Regions from separate parts of the Claveliimonas sp. genome, predicted to be linked through region 1. Evidence: predicted binding sites of a transcription regulator. Region 1 holds the regulator's gene; each other region holds the start of a gene.

Region 1 (5,622 bases):
TCGGAACAGGAAATTACAATGAAAAGACCTCCAGACTGTATACAGACCTTTCTCTTATGACGGCAGATCCGGATATTGGCATGGAAGCATCAGCTGTATTCCAGGCGTTGTCAAAAGGTGAGACTGTGGAAAGTTCCAGTCACCTCTTAGTAGCGCCAAAATGCCTTCAGTCCCGGGTCCTGGAAATGATGGACGAAGAGATAAGGCAGGCAAAAGAAGGACAGCCGGCTTATATCGGATTAAAGTTAAATTCTTTGACAGATAAAAAAATTATTGATAAACTGATAGAAGCGTCGGAAGCAGGAGTGAAGATCGATATGGTGATTCGCGGTATCTGCTGTCTGGTTCCACAGGTAGAGGGAAAAACAGAAAATATCCGTGTCATCAGTATTGTCGGAAGATTTCTGGAACACTCCAGAATCTATATTTTCGGATGCGGCGAGCGGGCCAGATATTACATTGCCTCTGCAGATTTTATGACTCGGAATACTGTGCGCCGGGTAGAAGTGGCGGCGCCTGTGCAGCAGCAGAATCTGAAAGAACGACTTCAGGCTATGTTTGATCTTATGTTGAGGGACAATCAGAAGGCACGGCACGAAACGGCTGACGGCAGTTACCTTTTTGTTCGCATGGAGGATCCTGACACAGTTAAAGTAAACTCACAGGAATACTTTTATGAGGAGGCTTACGAAAAGGCAGGACAAATGTAAGATAAGAGTGGTGGTAGAATGATATGGAAACTCGGAGAGAGGCTGGAGCAGATTGAGACAGAAACATGGAAGGAGACAAGGCCTCCGGCTGTATTTCTCACTGATTCCAAAAATGCCCGCCGGGATTTGGAATTGGCAGGTATACAGTATGAAAATGAAATACAGACCAACAAGATAGGATTTTGTAAACTGGAAACACAGCAGGAATGCCTGGCGGGTACACTTTGTATCCCCAGGCTTTTGGACGTGCTTGGAAGCAGATACCGCATTTACTTTTTTGTGAATCAAGATCATGTTGTACTTGTAGATGATGAAGATTTTTCTATGAGGCTGATCCGAAGGATCAAAAGAAAAAAGACCCATCAAGGAGAAACAAAGGAACGGTTCATATATAATTTTATTGCTGAATTTATGAGCAGAGATCAGGAAATTTTGATGCAGTATGAGAAAATCCTTATGCGCATGGAAGAAGACGTCATGCAGGGGAAAATTGAAAATTTCCAGAGGGAACTGATGCCGATACGAAGAAAACTTCTGACACTTCGCGGCTATTATGATGAAATGATGGATATGGGAACAGAGCTTGAGGAAAATGAAAATGGATTTTTCGCCAAGAAACAGCTCAAATATTTCGGGACACTTTCCAATCGGGCAGACCGGCTGATGGGGAGGACTGCCCATTTGCTGGAATACGCACAGCAGGTGCGAGATCTGTATCAGGCACAGGTGGATGCAAAACAGAATAGTAATATGCAGTTTCTGACTGTGTTGTCCACCATTTTCTTCCCCCTCACCTTAATTACCGGATGGTACGGTATGAATTTTGAAAATATGCCGGAGCTGAAAAACGGATATCCCGGCGTTATTGCACTAAGTTTGATCGTTATTGTTGTCTGTATTTTAATCTTTAAAAAGAAAAAAATTCTCTGATTTTATTCCTGGGAGGCGAGAGCCTCCCATTTTTCATACAGTTCCTCCAATTCAGCAGCGATGTCAGCTTTTTCTCTGGCAAGTTCCTGACAGCGTATAGAATTGGTATATACTTCCTCCAGCGCCATCAGCTCATCAATCTGTCCGTCTCGTTCCTCCAGAGAAGTTATGCGTTCCTCTGTCTTCTTCAGATCATTCTGTCGTTTCCGTTCCCGTGCCTTTTCTTCTTTTTGCTCCTGCCAGCTTAACTTGGCTTCGGAGGCTGCTTCGGCAGCCGGGGCATTATCACAGGATGGAACTGACGCGTATGCGGCAGTCAATTCCTCCCGCTTTTCCAGATAATAGTCATAATTACCGATATAGTTGACAAATGTTTTGTTTACAAGTTCCAGGATCCTGGTGGCCGTTTGGTTAATGAAATATCGGTCATGGGACACATAGAGGACGGTGCCTTTGTAATTATTCAGAGCGTTTTCCAGAATTTCTTTGGAGGCGATATCCAGATGGTTGGTAGGCTCATCAAGAATGAGGAAATTTGCTTCCGAAAGCATAAGCTTTGCCAGGGAAACACGTCCCCTCTCTCCGCCGCTTAAATCTCCGATAAGCTTAAAAACATCATCCCCCGTGAAGAGGAAAGCAGCCAGCATATTGCGGATTTCCGTGTTTGTAAGAGAAGGATATGCATCTGAAATTTCTTCAAATATAGTTTTTTCCATATGAAGAACATGATGTTCCTGGTCATAGTATCCGATATGCACGTTTGTCCCAAGTGTAAAGCTTCCGCTGTCAGCAGGCAAAACCCGGTTCAGGATTTTAAGGAGGGTTGTCTTGCCGGTTCCGTTATCTCCGATTACCGCTACATGTTCGCCTCTTTTGATTTCAAAGCTGACATTTTCAAAAAGGGGCTGGGACGGAAAAGATTTGCTTAAGTGATCTACGGAAAGAACATCATTTCCGCTGACACAGGAAGGTTCCAGCACCAGATGGATATCTGTTCTTTGCTCCGCAGGCTTTTCTATGCGTTCCATTTTTTCCAGCATTTTTTCCCGGCTTTCTGCACGCTTGATTGACTTTTCCCTGTTAAAAGAGCGGAGCTTTTCGATCACGGCTTCCTGATGGCGGATCTCCTGCTGCTGATTGAGATACTCTTTCATCCTTGCTTCACGGATTTGCTGCTTTTTACGGGAGTAATCTGTGTAATTGCCAAGGTAGGTCATAATGGAACCCTGTTCAATTTCAATGACCTTTGTTACCACTCTATTGAGAAAATAGCGGTCATGGGAGACGATAAGCACGGCACCGGAATAATTCAGAAGATAAGTTTCCAGCCAGGAGATCGAATTAAGATCCAGATGGTTGGTAGGCTCATCTAAAAGAAGGACATCCGGTTTTGTAAGAAGAAGTTTGCCTAATGCTACACGTGTTTTTTGACCACCGGAAAGAGCGTCTACCGGTTTGGAGAATTCTTCTTCGTCAAAACCAAGCCCCTTGAGTACTCCCACAATTTCACTTTCGTAGGCATAGCCATTTTCACGTTCAAACCGGTCAGACAAACGGTGATAAGTATTCAGTCGCTCAGTAAGTTGTTCGCCCGCAAGGTTGGGAATTTCCTGTTCAATTCGGCGGATCTCTTTTTCCAGTGATATGATCTCCGCTTTGGCAGTGCGTACTTCTTCGTAAATAGTGTTTCCTCCGGAGAGATTCTGGTGCTGGGAAAGATAGCCAAGAGATTTTCCTTTCGATAAAGTAATGCTACCGCCGTCAAGTGGCAGTTCTCCCACAATCATTTTCAGTATTGTTGATTTTCCAGCTCCGTTGATCCCAACAAGTGCTGCTTTTTCATATTCTTCTATGTGAAAGGAGCCGTTTTTTACAATGACATCCTCACCAAATGCTTTTTCAATTGAATGACATGCTAGTATCATAAATATATACCTCCGGGACTATTATATCGGTGATTTGTGAAGGTGTCAATTTTCTGCAATTCTTTATATAAAATCTAATATTCCAAAGTTTTCCGAACAAAAATTTGACTTTGAACAAACAATTCTATATAATGTAGACAGAAAAAGATTGGGAAGGTGAAAAGAGTGGAAAGCAGAGAAATTTCGCAGGCAGTCATACGGAGGCTCCCAAGATATTACAGGTATTTAGGAGAACTGCTTGAAAATGGGGTGGAACGTATCTCTTCAAATGATCTGAGTAAGAGAATGCAGGTAACTGCATCCCAGATTCGGCAGGATTTAAATAATTTCGGCGGATTTGGCCAGCAGGGATATGGATATAATGTGAAATATCTTTATACAGAGATAGGAAAGATCCTCGGTTTGGAGGAAGAACATGGAATGATCATCATCGGGGCAGGAAATCTGGGTCATGCTCTGGCGAATCATGCAGGATTTGAAAAGCGGGGATTTGTATTAAAAGGCATTTTTGATGTTAATCCTACTTTAAAGGGAATGACAATTCGTGGAGTGCCTATTTATATGATGGATGAGCTGGAAGATTTTATGAAGAACAGTGATATTGAGATCGGAATCCTCACCATACCTAAGGCAAAGGCAATTGAAGTGGCAAATCAGCTGGTGGACTATGGGATAAAGGCGATTTGGAACTTTGCCCATACAGATCTGAATTTGCCGGATAACGTGATCGTGGAAAATGTACACTTATCGGAAAGTCTGATGAGATTATCCTATAATATCAGCCGTTACAACGAGGAACATAGGGCTGAAAAATAGCGGGGATATGACAGCGTGTGAAGTAAGCGTGTGCGAAAGGACAGGCTTTCTTTACACGCTTTTTCAATAGAAAACTTCGTTTCCTGTTGCGGATTCTTTGTTCTATATAAATAAAATAAATAAAAAGGGGGTTGACAGTATGAGATATTTGCCGGATGGAAGACAAATGAAGGCAGCGGATGGGTATACGATACGGGAGAAAAAAATGCCGTCTCTTATCCTGATGGAAAGGGCGGCAAGAACTTTTGTAGAAACGGTATGTGAAACAGATGCAGATCTGTCAGATGTATGTGTTGTATGCGGATCCGGAAATAATGGCGGAGATGGATTTGCTATCGCCAGACTTCTTCTGGAAAGAGGAGCGGGAGTATCAGCCTGTATGGTGGGAAACCCTGATCATTGTACCGAAGAGACAAAGAGGCAGATTCAGCTTTTCCGGGAGGCAGGAGGAACCATAGAGGAAGGTTTTACGGAGAGAAAATGCAGCCTGCTTATCGATGCCATATTCGGGGCAGGGCTTAGCAGGCGTGTGGAAGGGCATTACCTGGAATGTATTCAGGCGATGAACCGGTCAGAGGGGAAAAAAGTGGCAGTAGATGTACCCTCCGGAGTTTCCACATCTACCGGAGAGGTTGTAACCGACGCTTTCCGGGCAGAGCTGACAGTCAGTTTTCAGTGTGAAAAACTTGGCTGTGTACTTTATCCGGGGAAGGAGTTTGCCGGAGAAGTAAAGGTAACGGATATAGGAGTCGATGTCTCAGCGATGCCGGGGGACAGAGATGTAGCCTATGCGCTGGAGCAGGAGGATGCGGCGAAAATGCTGCCGAAGCGCAGAGAGGATTCTCATAAAGGGACTTATGGAAAGGTTCTTATTATCGCCGGAAGCAAAGGAATGGCCGGAGCAGCTTATCTGGGCGCACTGGCGGCCTATAAGACGGGGGCAGGTCTGGTACAGATCTATACGTCAGAGGATAACCGGGCTGTACTGCAGACGCTTCTTCCGGAGGCAATCGTTCGCTGTTATGATTTCTTTGACGAACGGGAACTTTTGCAGCTGCTGAAATGGGCGGATGTGGTGAGTATTGGTTCCGGGCTTGGAACCAGCGACAAATCACGGAGGATTTTACAGGCAACACTGGAAAATGTAGAGGTTCCCTGTGTTGTGGATGCGGACGGATTGAATCTTTTATCTGCGCACAGCCGCTATATGAAAAATCTTGTCCGTGGTCAGTTTATTTTTA
Region 2 (5,622 bases), on a different contig from region 1:
TCATGAACAAATGTGATATGGTAGATGACGAAGAACTTCTTGAATTAGTAGAGATGGAAATTCGTGAACTGCTTGATGAATATGAATTCCCGGGAGATGACACACCGATCATCCAGGGATCCGCTCTGAAAGCTCTGGAAGATCCAGACGGAGAGTGGGGAGATAAGATCATGGAGCTGATGGATGCAGTTGATTCATATATTCCAGATCCACAGCGTGCTACAGATCAGCCGTTCCTGATGCCTGTAGAGGACGTATTCTCTATCACAGGACGTGGAACAGTTGCTACTGGTAGAGTAGAGCGTGGTGTTCTGCATGTATCTGACGAAGTTGAAATCGTTGGTATCCATGAAGAGAAGCAGAAAACAGTTGTAACAGGTGTTGAGATGTTCCGTAAGCTGCTTGACGAGGCTCAGGCTGGTGATAATATCGGTGCTCTGCTTCGTGGTATCCAGAGAACAGACATCGAAAGAGGTCAGGTTCTTGTTAAACCAGGTTCTGTAACATGCCATACAAAGTTTACAGCACAGGTTTACGTTCTGACAAAAGATGAAGGTGGACGTCATACTCCATTCTTCAACAACTATCGTCCACAGTTCTACTTCAGAACAACAGACGTAACAGGTGTTTGCAACCTGCCGGACGGCGTTGAGATGTGCATGCCTGGTGACAACGTAGAAATGTCAATCGAACTGATTCACCCAGTTGCTATGGAGCAGGGACTTCGTTTCGCTATCCGTGAAGGCGGACGTACAGTAGGATCAGGACGTGTTGCTACAATCATTGAGTAATCATTGACAGGAGTAATATAAAAATTTACCCTCAGAGAGCTATGCTTTCTGAGGGTTTTTGACTTTGCAATGCTGTTTAAAAGGAGGGATTCCATGAAGATCGCACAGATACAGTCCCGTGTTTATAGTGATAAGAAGAAAAATATAGAACAGCTAAAGTTGTATCTCGAAAAAACAGAACCGGAAGAGCCGGATATTGTAATGCTGGGAGAAATGTTTAACTGTCCCTATGAAACGAAGCAGTTTCCGCTTTATGCAGAGGAAGAAGGGGGAGAGACATGGACGATGCTAAGTCATCTTGCAAAGGAATACGGGATTTACCTTGCAGCAGGATCTGTACCGGAAATTTCAGACGGGAAAATATACAATACTGCCTATGTTTTCGACAGAAAAGGGAGACAGATCGCAAAGCATAGAAAAGTTCATTTGTTTGACATTCAGGTAGAGGGCGGACAGCAGTTTAAGGAGTCGGAAACACTGGCAGCGGGGGATAAATGCACATTATTTTCTACAGAGTTTGGAAAAATCGGACTCTGTATCTGCTTCGATTTCCGATTCCCGGAACTGGCAAGGATGATGGTACTTGGGGGAGCGAAAATGATTCTGGTCCCGGCCGCTTTTAACATGACTACCGGACCGGCGCATTGGGATGTAATGTTCCGCGGCCGGGCTGTGGACAACCAGTGTTTTGTGGCGGGTACTTCCAGTGCAAGAGATACAGGAGCCTCTTATGTTGCCTGGGGGCATACCCTTCTGGTATCTCCATGGGGAGATGTCATTGAAGAGATGGAGGGAGAAGAAGGATACATTATCCATGACGTTGATCTGAAAGAAGCAGATAGTATCCGCAGGCAGCTGCCGCTTCTTTCGGCGCGCCGGACGGATATATACCAGAGCGAAAATGGAGCAGAATTTTAATGATAAAAAATTAACGAAAAAATCGAAAATATAAACTGCATATTTGGACAGTTTTCATCTTGCTTTTTGAATTAAAAGTTCTATAATAAAATTAAATTGATAAATAATTAACAATAAAAATTGTAGGAGGGTGTTACTATGGCAAGATTAAGACTGATGCGTGCTCCGCAGAAATATGTGCAGGGAAAAGATTCTCTTTTGAGTTTCTATGAAGAGATGAAAGAGCTGGGAAACAAATGGCTGTTTATTTGTTCAAAAAGCGGACATAAAATGTGCCATGACAAGATTGAAAAAAGTTTCGGCACTGCAGATGACAGCAGGTGCTATGAAATCTTTGGCGGTGTTTCCAGTGTCGGTGAAATTGAAAAAATGAGAGCGATTGTCCGTGAGAAGGGGATCAATGTTGTAGTTGGCGTGGGCGGAGGTTCGGCTATAGATACGGCCAAGGCAACTGCTTACTATGAAAAGCTTCCGGTTGTCATTGTTCCTACTGTTGTGGCAACAGATGCCCCCTGTACCGGCCTTTCTGTTATTTATAATGACGATGAGACTTTTAACAGTTATCTGTTTTATCCGAAAAATCCGGAGGCAGTCATTGTGGATAGTGATATCATTGCCAAGGCGCCCGTGAGATTCCTGGTTGCCGGAATGGGAGATGCTCTGGGCACTTATTTTGAGGCCAGGGCCTGCCAGAGGACAGATGCCCCCAGTCTGGAATTTGGAGGAATTACAAGATCGGCTATGGCTCTTTGCGGTCTGTGTTATGAAACATTGAAAGAATACGGGGCAGCGGCAAAACATGCCTGCGAAAATCAGGTTGTTACTCCTGCTCTGGATGCGATTATCGAAGCGAATGTATATTTGTCCGGTGTCGGTGCAGATAACGGCGGTCTGGCTGTAGCTCATTCCTTCTACAATGGACTGACAGCTCTTGGCGGACACAGCGCTCCTCATGGAAATTGTGTGGCATATGGTACTTTGGTACAGCTTGTTCTGGAAGGGGCATCCAAAGAAGAATTTAAAGAAGTGCAGGATTTCTGCATGGAAGTAGGGCTTCCGATTACTCTGGAAGAGCTTGGAGTTACAAAGAAAGAAGAAATTGAGGTAATTGCGAAGAATGCATGTGCAGAGGGAGAATCCATTCATAACATGGTAGCGGATGTAACGCCGGAGCAGTTATATGATGCGATTGTTGCGGCAGATTCTCTTGGAAGAGCCAGAAAATAAAGGAAATAAAATTCCGGCTGTCAGGAAGACGGCCGGAACTGTATACGGGGAATGTACTGTGGAAGGAGTTTCCGGCGCAGTGCATTCCTTTTTATATTTGTGCCAATAAACACACCTTGAGATTTGCCGGATGATTCGAAACCAGTGAGGCTGTAGCGCATATCCACGGTATCAAAACGAAGATGGCACTGTCCTGTATTAAGGATCCCTTTTGACCGGCAGATGTCTCCAAATTCTCCCCGGACAAGCTGCTCTAAAAAGAGAAGAAGAGCAGAGCTGTTTTCCAGAGAAATGCCGGATAGAGTGAAGCTGTCAAGATCAGACTTTGCCTCTCCTTTATTTTCTATTATATTTCCGCTGAAGTCCGTTTCCAGAAGACTTTCCCACCAGGAAGAGTCAAGATAGGAATAGTGCTGGGCCTGGATCCTGGCATCCGGCGCTGTCTTTTGAACTTTTTGCACAAATTCGTCGGTTTCTTCAGGTGTATGGAAATCCCGCTTGGATATTATGATAGTTCCGGCGGATTTCAATTGATCTTGAAAAATTTCCTCATAGTCATGCATATAGCGGTCAAAGCAGTTGGCATCCAGAATAGTCACGGGGCGAAGCAGAGTGATACGCTCATATTCGATCTGCCGGATATTCTGGATGACATTGCTTAGCATACCGACGCCTGTAGGTTCCACAATGAGATACTCCGGATCCAGAGTGTTGGCAATGGTCAGGATGGAAGATGCGAAATCTGCTTTCATTGTGCAGCAGATACATCCTTCTGTCATTTCCCAGATATTTAGTTTTTCGTTATCCTGGAGAAAGGTTTCATCCATATTTGTCTCGCCGTATTCGTTTTCCATGACAACAAAATCACGGTCCAGTTTGCGGGACATCTCTTTTATAAAGGTGGTCTTTCCGGCGCCAAGAAATCCGGATACGATCAGTATCTTCATGTGTTATAATCCTCCATGGGGCAGTTAATCTTCGATTTTTACAACTGGTTTGATCAGATCCTTCGGTTTGTCACGCATCATGAACAGAGCTTCTTCCAGATGTTCCCAGCCTTCAAATACGTGGGATACAAGAGGATGTACGTCAAGTTTTCCGGCAGAGACAAGTGCGCCCAGTTTTTCCATACGGAGACGTCCGCCTGGCATCAGTCCGCCGTTGATCTGTTTGTGTCCCATGCCGACGCCCCATTCAGCGCGGGGGATGTTTACATAGGTTCCGCTTCCGAGATAATTTACATTTCCGATTTTTCCGCCTGGTTTCAGGGCTTTAACAGCGGATTCAAACGTTTCGCATCCGCCTCCGGCAACGATCACCTTATCTACGCCTTTTCCTCCTGTCATGGCAAGAACCTGATCTTCTATAGTTCCATCTTTATAACTGATAAAATCAACAGCGCCGTATCCTTTGGCTGCTTCTACACATGCCGGGCGTGTGCCGACTGCAATGATCCTGGATGCGCCTCTTAAATTTGCACCCGCAACAGCCATAAGGCCGACCGGGCCGATTCCGATTACAAGAACGGTATCTCCAAACTGTACGTCTGCCAGTTCTACGCCGTGGAATCCGGTAGGAACCATATCAGACAACATACATGCGTCTACCGGAGTAATGTTGTCAGGCAAAAGTGCGAGATTGCCGTCGGCATCGTTTACATGGAAATATTCGGAAAATACGCCGTCTTTAAAGTTGGAGAATTTCCATCCTGCAAGCATTCCGCCGGAGTGCATGGAGTATCCTGCCTGGGCTTCCAGAGAGTTCCAGTCAGGTGTAATGGCCGGAACAAGAACACGGTCTCCGGGTTTGAAATCCTTTACGAGAGAGCCTACTTCTACAACTTCAGCACAGCATTCATGTCCAAGTATCATATTGTGACGTTCTCCGATGGCGCCTTCCCAGAGAGTGTGAACATCGGATGTACAGATGGCAACTGCCAGTGGTTTACAAATGGCATCCAGTGGTCCAAAGTCAGGTTTTTCCTTTTCGATCCAACCGGATTCCCCGATTTTAAGCATTGCATAGCCTTTCATATCGTTCCCTCCTTTTACTTTTTGAAATTGATAATTTATCTCATTATAACAGGACGCCTATGAAAAGTAAATAAAAAACAGAAAATTAACAATAATTTATTAAGTTTGTAGAAAATATATCAAATAGAATATAATATTTTGAATATATGAAGAAAAATGTGACAGATAATCCAGCATATAAGGGAGAATCCGACAGTCTCTTTTTTCCCTGCGGAGTCCTCCTATATGGTATAATAACCACATCGTGGTTATTATACCTGCGCATAAAGCGGTTTCTGCGGAACCGCAGAAATCCGCTGCGCATCCGCCCGGGGCAGCCGTAACTGCGGCAGCAGTTATGGTATAATAACCACATCGTGGTTATTATATCTGCGTGATTCACGGCCTGAAAAGTAAAAATTGATTACGAGGAGGATGAGAGAAATGGAGAGTGGAAAAATTATACAAGTGGAGGAAAAAGTGCCATTTCGGCTTTTGGTTCCGCTTAGTATTCAGCACATGTTTGCTATGTTTGGGGCGTCGGTCCTTGTACCCTTTATGTTTGGAATCAGCCCGGCAGTTGTATTGTTTATGAATGGTGTGGGCACACTTTTATTTATCGCTATCACAAAGGGAAAGGCGCCTGCTTATCTGGGATCGAGTTTTGCCTTCCT
Region 3 (5,622 bases), on a different contig from region 1:
TTCCTTTTCCAGGCTTTTCTTATAAAAATGCAGTACAATATTTTCCAGATAGCGCTTCAGAACAATCTGGATTTCTTCCTTAGGATGAATAGGACGTACCAGGATACTGGGAATGCCCGTGCGTTTGGCGCCCCACACATCCGTAAAGAGCTGGTCGCCTATAAACACCGTATCCGACACATCTGTCCCCATAATCTCCATAGCTTTCTTATAATTCTTTGTGGACGGCTTGTGGGCATTATATACATAATCCACCTGAATGGGTTCATTAAAAGTCCTTACCCTTTTTTCCTGATTATTGGAAATCAGACAACAGGAAAACCCGATTTCTTTCAGACGTTTAAAAAGCCGGATGGCCCGTTCATCCGCCGGGGCGCCATGAGGTACAAGTGTATTATCAATATCGAATATCAATCCCCTTATTCCATTTTTATATAATTTTTCAAAGTCTATCACATATGTGGACGCCACATACCGGTCCGGGAAAAATTTTTCAAACATTATTCTTCTTCCATTTCTGTTAATTTCTGGATCATTTCCTCGCATACCTGCAAAACACTTTTTCCGTCTGTATTGACAACAATATCTGCCGCTGCTTCATATTTTTCACGGCGCTGCTCCATCAATTCGGAAATTCCGGCCACATTCTTTCTTCCGTTCAAAACCGGACGGTCGTTGCTGTCCTTTACCCGCTCATAGATTGTCTCCGGGCTCGCTGTCAGAAGAACCACCCTTCCGTTTTTCTTCATCTCTTTTACGTTTCTTTCTCTTAAGGCAGCTCCCCCTCCACAGGAAACTACGGTATTCTTCCTGCTCTGCATCTCCACCAGAAGATCTGTCTCCAGTTCCCGGAAATACTCTTCTCCATATGTAGCGAAAATATCCGGAATGCTCATTTCCTCTCTCTCTGAAATCACCTGATCCATCTCCACAATATTCATGGCGAACATTGTGCTCAAGTAATCGGAAACTGTTGTTTTGCCTGCTCCCATAAATCCAATCAATATAATATTGTAATCGAACAGTTTTCGAGCCTGTATCCTTTTACTGTTGCGGTTGATCCGACGGAACACATCGTAAATTTCTTCTTTATATTTGTTATCATCCAGTTTTTCTTTCAGTCTTGCTTTCTGCTTTTCCTCCTGCTGCGGCTGAAGAATCGGCATGCCGTATTTCTCTTTATATGCCATAATCTTCTCCACAATGGAATTTCTCTCCACAAGAGCGTCAATGATTTTATCATCACAAAGCGCCAGCTGTTCACGATACATCTCTAAATCATTCATTACACCTTTTCTCCTTTTCCGTTCAAGTCTCTGATCTACTGCTTAGGCCCATGGCTGAATCGTTACTTATTATAACAAAACACTTTTTATTTTTCAATCCATAGACAGATTCTATCATCAAAGGCATAAACATGAATTTGTTTTTGTTTTAACAATATTTTATAATATGATCAAACAAAGGTTTATAAAACGGAGGTAAACGTAAATGAAGAACAACTTCAAACATATCTTTAGTCCTCTTAAAGTAAGAGGAATGGTCATGCCAAACCGTGTTGCAATGATGCCTATGGGAAGCGACTTCGCAGGACATACCGGAGAGCTCACCGACGAACACATCAAATACTATGAACTCAGAGCCCGCGGCGGTACAGGACTTATCATTGTAGAAAATGTATGTGTAAAATATCCGGAAGGATCCAATGGAACTACACAGCTTCGTATTGATAAAGACTGCTATATCCCCCGTCTTTTCAATCTCACAGAAGCCTGTCACAGATATGGCGCCTGCATAGGCGTGCAGCTGAACCATGCAGGAGCATCCGCTATGTCTTCCAGAATAGGTATGCAGCCTGTCTCCGCTTCCACCCTTCCTTCCAAACCAGGCGGAGAGCTCCCCCGCCCTCTTACCAGGGAAGAGTTGGAAAGCATTGCCAAAGATTACGGCACTGCTGCCAGGCGCGCAGTAAACGCAGGATTTGACATGGTAGAGATCCATGCGGGACATTCTTATCTCATCAGCCAGTTTTTATCTCCTACTATGAATGACCGCACGGATGAATTTGGCGGATGCGCCGAGAACCGAGCCCGCTTCTGCCGTATGGTTATTGACGAGGTGCGAAAGGCTGTCGGTCCTATGATTCCTATTTCTCTTCGTCTCAGCGTGGACGAGCTTGTAGAAGGCGGAAACACAGTAGATGATTGTCTGGAATATCTGGAATTTTTAAATGATGAGGTTGATATTTTCGATACCTCCTCCGCTTTAAACCCATCCATCCAGTATCAGATCGACGCAAACTATCTGGAGGACGGCTGGCGTTCCTATATGGCGAAAGCAGTGCGGGACAAATTCCACAAACCGACTATCGCTATCGGAAATATCCGGAATCCGCAGGTTGCAGAAGACATCCTGGCACGGGGAGATTCTGACATCATCGGCATCGGCCGCGGACTCATCGCTGATCCTGACTGGTGCAACAAGGCAAGATACGGCGATGTAGAGGATATCCGCAAATGTATCTCCTGCAACATCGGCTGTGTAGGAAACCGTATCGGCGGAAACAAACCACTGCGCTGCACCATCAATCCGGATCTTATCAATGGAGAAGCCTACAAAAAACAGCAGGTAAGGAAACCTTGCAACGTAGTTGTAGTAGGAGCCGGAACAGCCGGACTTGAGGCAGCATGTACAGCAGCGGAAGTGAGCTGCAGCGTTACTTTACTTGAAAAACAGGATCATATCGGAGGCCTGTCCGTAGAAATTTCCAAAATCCCTGCAAAGAAAAGACTGGCAGACTTCCCGACCTATCTGAAACACCGGGCGGAAAAACTGAAAAACCTTACAATTAAAACCGGCGTAGACACAACGGTAGATATGATCAAATCCTATCATCCGGATCTTGTCGTGAACGCAACCGGATCTGTTCCTCTTCTGCCTCCGATCGACGGGCTTCATGAAAACCTCAGCAAGGAAGGCTCCGGCGTATACGGAATCAAGGATCTGATGGGAAATGTAGAAGCATTTGACAAAGATATGACCGGAAAGACTGTCATCGTCATCGGCGGGGGTGCAGTAGGACTGGATGTTGTAGAATTTTTCGCTCCCCGCGGAGCAAAGACAACCATCATTGAAATGCTTCCAACGATCGGAAACGGGCTGGACGCTTCTTCTACTTCCAGCATGAAAGAATGCATGGAAAAACATCAGGTAACACAGCTTGTCAACACTGCTCTTCAGAAAGTAAATCCTCACTCCTTCATTGTGAAAAGAGATGGAAAGGAGGAGGAACTTCCCTTTGATTATGGTTTTGTATGCCTCGGCATGAAAGCTTATGCGCCTCTGTGGGATGAGATTGTAGAAGGATTCGACGGAGAAGACACCGAGATCCTCAACATCGGAGACTCTGTCCGTGCAAGACGCATCATCGACGGTACCGACGCCGGCCGCCACATGGTACTTGCCACATTAGACAGACTGCACTACCTGTAAGATTTGCATTTTTCATTCATCTGTATTACAATAGATACATAATATTTTGACAGCGCTGCCTTGTCTGTAGGGCAGCGCTGCCATTATAGAAAAAGATATGAAAGAAAGGACCTTATCCCATGCCCAAAACATTAAATGAAGTTACAAAAGACGTCCAGCAGGTTCTCGCCTTAAACGATGACGGGAAAAGCATCAGCGAAATTTCTTCTCTGCTCGAACTGGACGAAACCTATATTTACAATATCCTGATTTCCAGACAGAGCTATGGCGAAGATCCGCAGACAGTTGCCAGAATGGTTATCATGGAAAATCCTATGTGAACTTAGGGAACAGATCTTCAAGCCTTCTGTAAATCTCCTGATAAAGTCTGAAATATTCCATATATCTTTTGTGATGAGCAGTACAGTACGTATCTGCTTTTTTTCTTTTTATCATTTGACTGACTGCTTCTTCCAGATGAGCATACATTCCGCTTCCGCAGGCAGCAAGAACAGCTGCTCCTATGGCAGATCCACTGTCATTTTGCACTGTTGTTACCAGGTTTCCGTATATGTCAGCAATAATTTCTCTCCAGATCTTTCCTTTTGCTCCTCCTCCGCACAGAACATAATCATCCAGTTCAATTCCCAGCTCTCTCATCACCTGTATTCCTTCCAGCAAAGAATATGCTGCTCCCTCCATCACAGCGCGCACAAAATGTCTCCTGTCATGGTTTGATGTGATTCCCAGAAAACCACCCTTTGCATCAGAATTAAGATGAGGGGTACGGTCTCCCATAAGATAAGGAAGGAACATAAGGCCGCCAGCTCCCAGACCTGCTTTTTCTGCCTCTTCATTTAAAAGATCATAAACATCCCGCCCTGTCTTTCGTGCCTCTATCTGTTCAGCAGTACAGAAATTTTCTTTCAGCCATTTCAGAGCAAATCCCGATGTAATACTGCAGGTAATGACTGACCACATCCCCGGCACAGCACTGCAGTAAGTGTTTACCCGGCCGGCCGGGTCGGATTTAATGTTCTTTGTATTGGTACAGATGATTCCTGAAGTTCCAATAGATGTAAAACAACTCCCCTCCCGTATCACACCTGTCCCTATAGCAGACACCACACTGTCTCCGCCTCCCGCAATGACAGGGATACCCTTGGGAATACCAGTCAGCTCCTGGATTTCCTGCGTTGTTCTTCCCACTGTTTCTATACATTCACACAACGGAGCAACAATAGACCTGTCAAGATCAAGTGCCGAAAAAAGCTCTCCTGCCCATTGCCTTTTTGGAACATTCAACAGCTGCATACTGGAAGCAGAAGTGACATCTGTCATGCACTCACCAGTCAGGCGAAATCGAATATATTCGTGAGGCAGCATAATATGACGGCATTTTTCAAAAATATCCGGATGATACCGTCGTACCCAAAGCAGTGAGGAGACAGTAGACCCACTCAATGCCGGATTTGCCGTGATCTCATAGAGTCGGTCAGCTCCAACTTTTTTCGAAATCTCCGGCAGCATTTCCTCTCCTCTGTGATCGCACCATAAGATGGCATTGTACAGAGGGGCAAAGGATTGATCCAGCATAATCAGACTCTGAAACTGTCCGGATACTCCAATGGCATAAATTTGTTTTTTTCGTTCAGGATCCAGGATTTCCTGAAAGCTTTTTATCACTGCCTCCCACCAGACACGAGGGCTTTGCTCGGCGCTTCCTTCTGCCTTCTGGAGCATTCCGTATTCCACACCGCGGGCATCCACAATATTTCCCTCTTCATCGGTAACGATTGTCTTTAATCCTGTAGTACCTATATCGATCGCCAGTATGAAAGCCATATCTACTCCTCCACCGTTCTCTCATAATAATATCTGTACTTTTCGTCTGTCTCGAGAACCCCTCTTAACTTTCCTGCACCCGTTCTGATGATCGCTGCCATCTCAACGGACCGTGTAATGATATTGCGGGCATTTTCCAGAGTCAGCTGATAATCCTTTGTCGCAAGTGCCGCTTTCTCCTCCATGGCCTTTCTATGAGAATCCCATACCCATCCTCCGCTTCCTACATAGGAGGCATCTGGAGGAATGTAAACGCAATTCATCATCGCGGCATGGCGCATAATATCCACCATACACAGCTCTGCT
Region 4 (5,622 bases), on a different contig from region 1:
CTTTTTGTCTGCAAGTCCGAGAAAGATACCAATGAATAAACCAGTACCGCCTACAATGACTGCAGCCAAAATAATTCCTGTCATACTCATGTTACTCTTCCTCCTATATCAATCCTGAGAATCCGAAGAATGCAATCGCCATCAATGTAGAAGTCAAAAGCACGATCGGCATTCCTTTAAAGGACTCCGGAATATCGTTGTATTCCATTTTCTCTCTGATTCCTGCAAGAAGCACGATAGCAATCAGGTATCCGACACCTGTTGCAAATCCGTTTACTACACTTTCCAGGATATTATATCCGCCCTGCACGTTGTTAAGAGCTACACCAAGCACTGCACAGTTTGTTGTGATCAGCGGCAGATATACACCCAACGCATTGTAAAGAGATGGAACAAACTTTTTCAGGAACATCTCCACAATCTGCACAAGAGCAGCAATAACAAGAATAAATACGATCGTATTCAGATAATCAAAGCCTAACGGCTGTAAAATAAACTGATACAAAAGTCCGGCAACAAGTGACGCCAGCGTAATAACGAAAATAACCGCGCCTCCCATACCGACTGCTGTCTCCGTCTTTTTGGAAACGCCAAGGAAGGAACAAATTCCAAGGAACTGGCTGAGTACGACGTTACTTACAAGCGCAGAACCGACTGCAATTAAAATCAAATCTCCCATCTTTTCCCCCTCCTATTCCTTATCTTTTCCGGCAGCTGACGGACATCCGCCGCATGTTGCACAGTCTGAGCCACATCCTGACTGAATCTTGGACGCATCTTTTCCCTTCTTCTCCATGTTGATCTTTACTTTATTCTGAAGTGCAGCAAGACCAGCAAGAACAAGGAATGCTCCCGGTGCAAGAATGAAGATGGAAATAGGTGTATAGCCTGCTTTTCCGGCAGCTTCATCCGCCAAAGGAAGGATTTGGTAGCCAAATGCCTGACCAGCGCCTAAAATTTCACGGACAACACCAATTGCCACAAGAGCAATCGTAAATCCAAGCCCCATTCCAAGTCCATCAAAAATGGACGGAAGAACCGGATTTTTAGAAGCATAGCTCTCGGCACGTCCGAGGATAATACAGTTTACAACGATCAGAGGAATATAAATTCCGAGGGAATCATAGAGGGCAGGTGTAAAGCCTTCCATCAGGAAATCAACGATCGTTACAAAGGATGCCACAACTACGATAAACGCCGGCATTCTGACAGAATCCGGTATAATCTTACGCAGCATGGAAATCAATAAGTTGGACATAACAAGCACTGCCGTGGTTGAAAGTCCCATACCGATACCATTCATAGCCGAGGTCGTTACCGCCAGTGTCGGACACATACCCAGCATCAGAACGAAAATCGGATTTTCATCTATAATACCATTTTTCAGTCTTTCGACACAACTACTCATATTAACTACCTCCTAAAACGCGTTCTGGAAGTAAGCAAGTGCTGCGTTTACCGCACCTGTCACTGCCCGTGATGTAATGGTGGCACCGCTGATCGCATCGATCGGCTCTCCCTCGCCTCCATCTTTTGATACAGCAAATTTTTCTGTCTGCACACCTACATACTGCTCATAGAAGGAAGGCTCCGTTGCTTTCATACCAAGACCAGCCGTCTCACTGATGGAAAGGAAGGAAATTCCGCTCACTGTGCCGTCTGCTGTGATGCCGACTGTAATCTGGATATCCCCGCCGTAGCCTTCGCTGTCAGTTGCTGTGATCACGTAGCCTGTCTCGCCTCCGTCAACTTCACACACTTCGTCGATGGTTGCCGCAACGCCCAGATCTTTTACTACCTGGCTTGCAATATCTGTATCCACATCAACGGAAACAAATGCATCTTCTGATGCCTCCGGGAATACTGCCTGCCATGCTTCTTTCTTTGCTGCTTCCTGGGTCTGTGCGATCGGTCCCTTTGTAACCTCATAAACCAATCCCAGCAAAAGTCCGGAAATCAAAGTAATAACTGTAAGAATAATCGTATTTCTGATAATCTTGTTCATTATTTTTCTCCTCCTTTACCAAATGGTTTTGGAAGAGTAACCTTCTCAATCAACGGAACCAGAAGGTTACTGATGATGATTGCATAGGACACACCTTCTGCCGATCCGCCGAAAATACGGAACAGACCTGTCAAAAGACCAAGCACAATACCATAGACATACTGTCCTTTCTTCGTGATCGGTGATGTTACATAGTCTGTTGCCATGAACCATGCACCAAGCATCAGACCACCGCCGCACAGATGAGCTGTGATATACTGCGGATCAAAAAATCCAATCTCCGGATGCGCTACATGTCCGAAAATTCCTACAAAAATCACGAATGTCACAATATATGTACCTGGGATCCTAAGATCAATGACTCCCATTAAGATCAGGAAAATAGCTCCGATCACAATGGCAATCACAGAAGTCTCACCAATGGTTCCCGGAATATTTCCGATCAGCATATCCATTGTGTTGACCTGATCCAAAGCGCCCTCTTTTACATAGGCAAGTGGGGTCGGTCCGGTAATGCCGTCATAGACAAAGCTTGTCATTGGTCCGGTAAAGGAAAGCAAAAGGAAACATCTTGCTCCCAGAGCCGGGTTCATAAAGTTCTGTCCAAGTCCTCCGAAAAGCTGTTTTACAATAAGAATACCGAATACGCTTCCCAGCGCGCCCATCCAAAGCGGCGCTGTTGGAGGCATGTTAAGCCCCAGCAGAAGACCGGTCACAACAGCACTGAAATCTCCTACCGTTACTTTTTTGTGCATAAGTTTCTCATAAATAAATTCTGTTAATACTGCCGCTGCCGTTGTGCTGATCAGCATAAGCAGAGCAGGTACGCCAAAGTTATATACTCCAAAAGCAGATGCCGGAAGCAGTGCAATAACTACCATGAGCATGATATTGCCAGAAGTAACCTTGGAACGTATATGTGGTGAAGACGAAATATTTAACTGATTCTCCACTTTTGTTCACCTCTTCCTCTCTTTATTACTTTTTCTTACGGTTCGCAAGAGCAATTTTCCTCATAGATCCTATAGACTGTTTCAGCTGGCGTTTTGCCGGACATACGTAACTGCAGCAGCCGCATTCCACACATTCCAGCCCATTCTGCTTTGTAAAGAGCTCTTCATCATGATGCTCTGCATAATCCGCAAGTCTGGAAGGGATCAGCCTGCTCGGACAGACCTCTACACACCTTCCGCAGTTAATGCAGGCTGTCGGCTCAAATTTCGCCACCTCGTCTTTTGAAAGACAAAGGATAGATGAAGATGTCTTTGTCACAGGAGTATCCAGAGTAAACATAGCAAATCCCATCATCGGACCGCCGGAGATGACCTTCTCCGGTTCACCCTTGAATCCGCCTGCAGCTTCCACAAGTTCCATCTGGTTTGTTCCAAATAAGGCCTTAAAATTGCCAGGTTCATTCACTCCATCGCCGCTGACTGTTACAACTCGCTCCATAGACGGGATACCTTTTACAACTGCCTGGTATACATTGATCATTGTCTCAACGTTGTCTACCACGCATCCTGCATCGGCCGGAAGCATAGTGGAATTAATTGCCCGTCCGGTTGTTGCATAAATGAGCTGACGCTCTGCTCCCTGGGGATACTTCGTTTTCAGAGGCATAACTTCCATGCGTTTCTCATCTTTCACAAGTTCCTGAAGCTTTGCGATACAGTCTGGTTTATTATCTTCTACAGCAAAAATACCTTTTGCATTGTCAAACAGAGATAAGATCACCTTCATTCCGCCTACAAGCAGCTCCGGCGTCTCGATCATTCTTCTGTAGTCAGCAGTGATGTACGGCTCACATTCCGCACAGTTTGCTATAATGTAGTCAATTTTATCAGGCTCTTTCGGGGACAGTTTCACTCTTGTGGGGAATCCTGCACCTCCCATACCTACAATACCGGCTTCGCCGATCGCATTTAAGATCTCTTCCTTTGTCATTTCTTCCAAAGGCTTTACAGGGCCGTATTCTACTTCTTCGTACTGTTCGTCATTTTCAACTACAATACAGTTTACTTTTGCTCCTGTAGGATTAAAATGAGGCTCGATCGCTTTCACTGTTCCGGAAACAGATGCATAGATCGGAGCTGAGACAAATCCGCCGGCCTCCGCAATTTTCTGCCCCCTGAGTACATGATCACCGACAGACACAACCGGAGCTGCCGGAGCACCGATATGCTGTGAGAGCGGATAAACCAGGTTCCCTTTTGGCTTAACTTCAGTAATCGCCTTGTCCTTGGCCAGGCGCTTACCATCATCGGGATGAATACCACCCTTAAATGTTAATAATGCCATCTCGTTTTCCTTCCTTCCTAACTTTAATCTGTATATACTATACAAGAAAACGCCGACTCTATCTAGCTTTTTTCGGCAATTTTATTGTACATTTCCAAGTACATCTTGATGTTTGTTTAACAATGTCTCACACACAAAGATAGAGACTATATTCTAGTCTCTATCCGAAAACACTTTATGATATTCCATACGGTTTATCAGTTACTTATTCATCAGATCCTTCTTCTGCTTCAGCAGGCTCCAAAGCCTTCATACTCAGACTGATCTTCTTCTCTTCCACATTGAGATCAACGATCTTTGCAGTAATCTCCTGTCCTACTGTCAGAACATCTGATGGTTTTTCAACATGCGCTCTGGAAATCTGGGATACATGAAGAAGTGCGTCCACTCCTGGTGCAAGTTCAACAAAAGCTCCGAAATCTGTCATTCTGGCAACCTTTCCTGTGATCTCCTTGCCAACCGCATAATCTTCCTGTGCATTTGCCCAAGGATTTGTCTCCGGGAATTTCAGGCTGAGCGCAATCTTTGTATCATGAATATCTTTTACAAGAACTGTCACTTTCTCGCCAACCTGAAATACCTTCTTCGGATTTTCAATTCTGCCCCATGACATTTCAGAAATATGAAGGAGTCCATCCACACCGCCAAGATCGATAAATGCTCCAAAATCTGTCACATTCTTTACTGTTCCTTCAATTCTGTCACCGATCTGCAATTTTTCAAAAAGCTCTTTTTGCTTTTCTGCCCTTTCTGCTACAAGAAGCTGTCTTCTGTCACCGATAATACGGTTGCGGCGAGGATTAAATTCACTGATCACAAATTCAATTTCCTGTCCCTGATACTTGCTCAGATCTTTTTCATATGTGTCAGAAACCAGGCTTGCAGGGATGAATACTCTGGCTTCATCAACAACCACACTGAGTCCGCCGCCCAGAATCTGTGCGACAGGTGCCTTCAGTACTTCTTTGTTTTCAAACGCTTCTTTGAGGCGCTCATTTCCTTTCTCAGCAGCAAGCCTTCTATAAGTAAGCAGCACCTGACCTTCTCCGTCATTAACCTTTAATACTTTTGCAGTCATTGTATCACCAACAGAAACAAGAGTAGTAAGGTCCACACCCGGCTCATTCGTATATTCGCTTCTTGTGATGATACCGTCTGCTTTGTAACCGATATTCAGAATGATCTCATCCGGCTTTACACCAATGACTGTACCGTCAACCACCTCTCCGTTTCGTATTGTCTTGAATGACTCGTCTAACATCTGTTCAAATGTTAATTCTGACATTATTTTGAACCTCCTCAATTATTTTGTTGGGCGT

What was found. Region 1 encodes Rex, which represses fermentation and respiration genes when NADH is low (regulators of the CRP and FNR family bind a similar motif). Its sites were predicted from a motif close to ATTGTTAANTANTTAACAAT; they were not measured.
Region 2: WJ238_RS05185 (glycerol dehydrogenase) is a predicted target of Rex. The motif match lies at 1,805-1,824, and genes of this name have one in related genera.
Region 3: WJ238_RS04315 (oxidoreductase) is a predicted target of Rex. The motif match lies at 1,423-1,442, and genes of this name have one in related genera.
Region 4: rsxC (electron transport complex subunit RsxC) is a predicted target of Rex. The motif match lies at 4,408-4,427, and genes of this name have one in related genera.

The regions. Positions count from the first base shown of each region.
Region 1 covers NZ_JAYAZJ010000035.1:7,193-12,814, reverse strand. Annotated here, with positions in the region: gene ppk1 (polyphosphate kinase 1) at 1-710, shown strand, start outside; gene WJ238_RS01630 (magnesium transporter CorA family protein) at 729-1,640, shown strand; gene abc-f (ribosomal protection-like ABC-F family protein) at 1,643-3,565, opposite strand; gene WJ238_RS01620 (redox-sensing transcriptional repressor Rex) at 3,731-4,381, shown strand; gene WJ238_RS01615 (NAD(P)H-hydrate dehydratase) at 4,521-5,622, shown strand, end outside.
Region 2 covers NZ_JAYAZJ010000066.1:1,454-7,075, forward strand. Annotated here, with positions in the region: gene tuf (elongation factor Tu) at 1-791, shown strand, start outside; gene WJ238_RS05180 (carbon-nitrogen hydrolase family protein) at 885-1,709, shown strand; gene WJ238_RS05185 (glycerol dehydrogenase) at 1,848-2,936, shown strand; gene WJ238_RS05190 (GTP-binding protein) at 2,957-3,883, opposite strand; gene WJ238_RS05195 (NAD(P)-dependent alcohol dehydrogenase) at 3,908-4,969, opposite strand; gene uraA (uracil permease) at 5,393-5,622, shown strand, end outside.
Region 3 covers NZ_JAYAZJ010000059.1:42,408-48,029, forward strand. Annotated here, with positions in the region: gene WJ238_RS04305 (YqeG family HAD IIIA-type phosphatase) at 1-501, opposite strand, end outside; gene WJ238_RS04310 (shikimate kinase) at 501-1,286, opposite strand; gene WJ238_RS04315 (oxidoreductase) at 1,492-3,492, shown strand; gene WJ238_RS04320 (hypothetical protein) at 3,612-3,812, shown strand; gene xylB (xylulokinase) at 3,805-5,316, opposite strand; gene WJ238_RS04330 (flavodoxin family protein) at 5,319-5,622, opposite strand, start outside.
Region 4 covers NZ_JAYAZJ010000038.1:48,859-54,480, forward strand. Annotated here, with positions in the region: gene WJ238_RS02150 (RnfABCDGE type electron transport complex subunit B) at 1-90, opposite strand, end outside; gene WJ238_RS02155 (electron transport complex protein RnfA) at 104-679, opposite strand; gene rsxE (electron transport complex subunit RsxE) at 692-1,408, opposite strand; gene WJ238_RS02165 (RnfABCDGE type electron transport complex subunit G) at 1,421-2,005, opposite strand; gene WJ238_RS02170 (RnfABCDGE type electron transport complex subunit D) at 2,005-2,958, opposite strand; gene rsxC (electron transport complex subunit RsxC) at 2,984-4,303, opposite strand; gene rpsA (30S ribosomal protein S1) at 4,509-5,588, opposite strand; partial or broken gene WJ238_RS02185 (4-hydroxy-3-methylbut-2-enyl diphosphate reductase) at 5,569-5,622, opposite strand, start outside.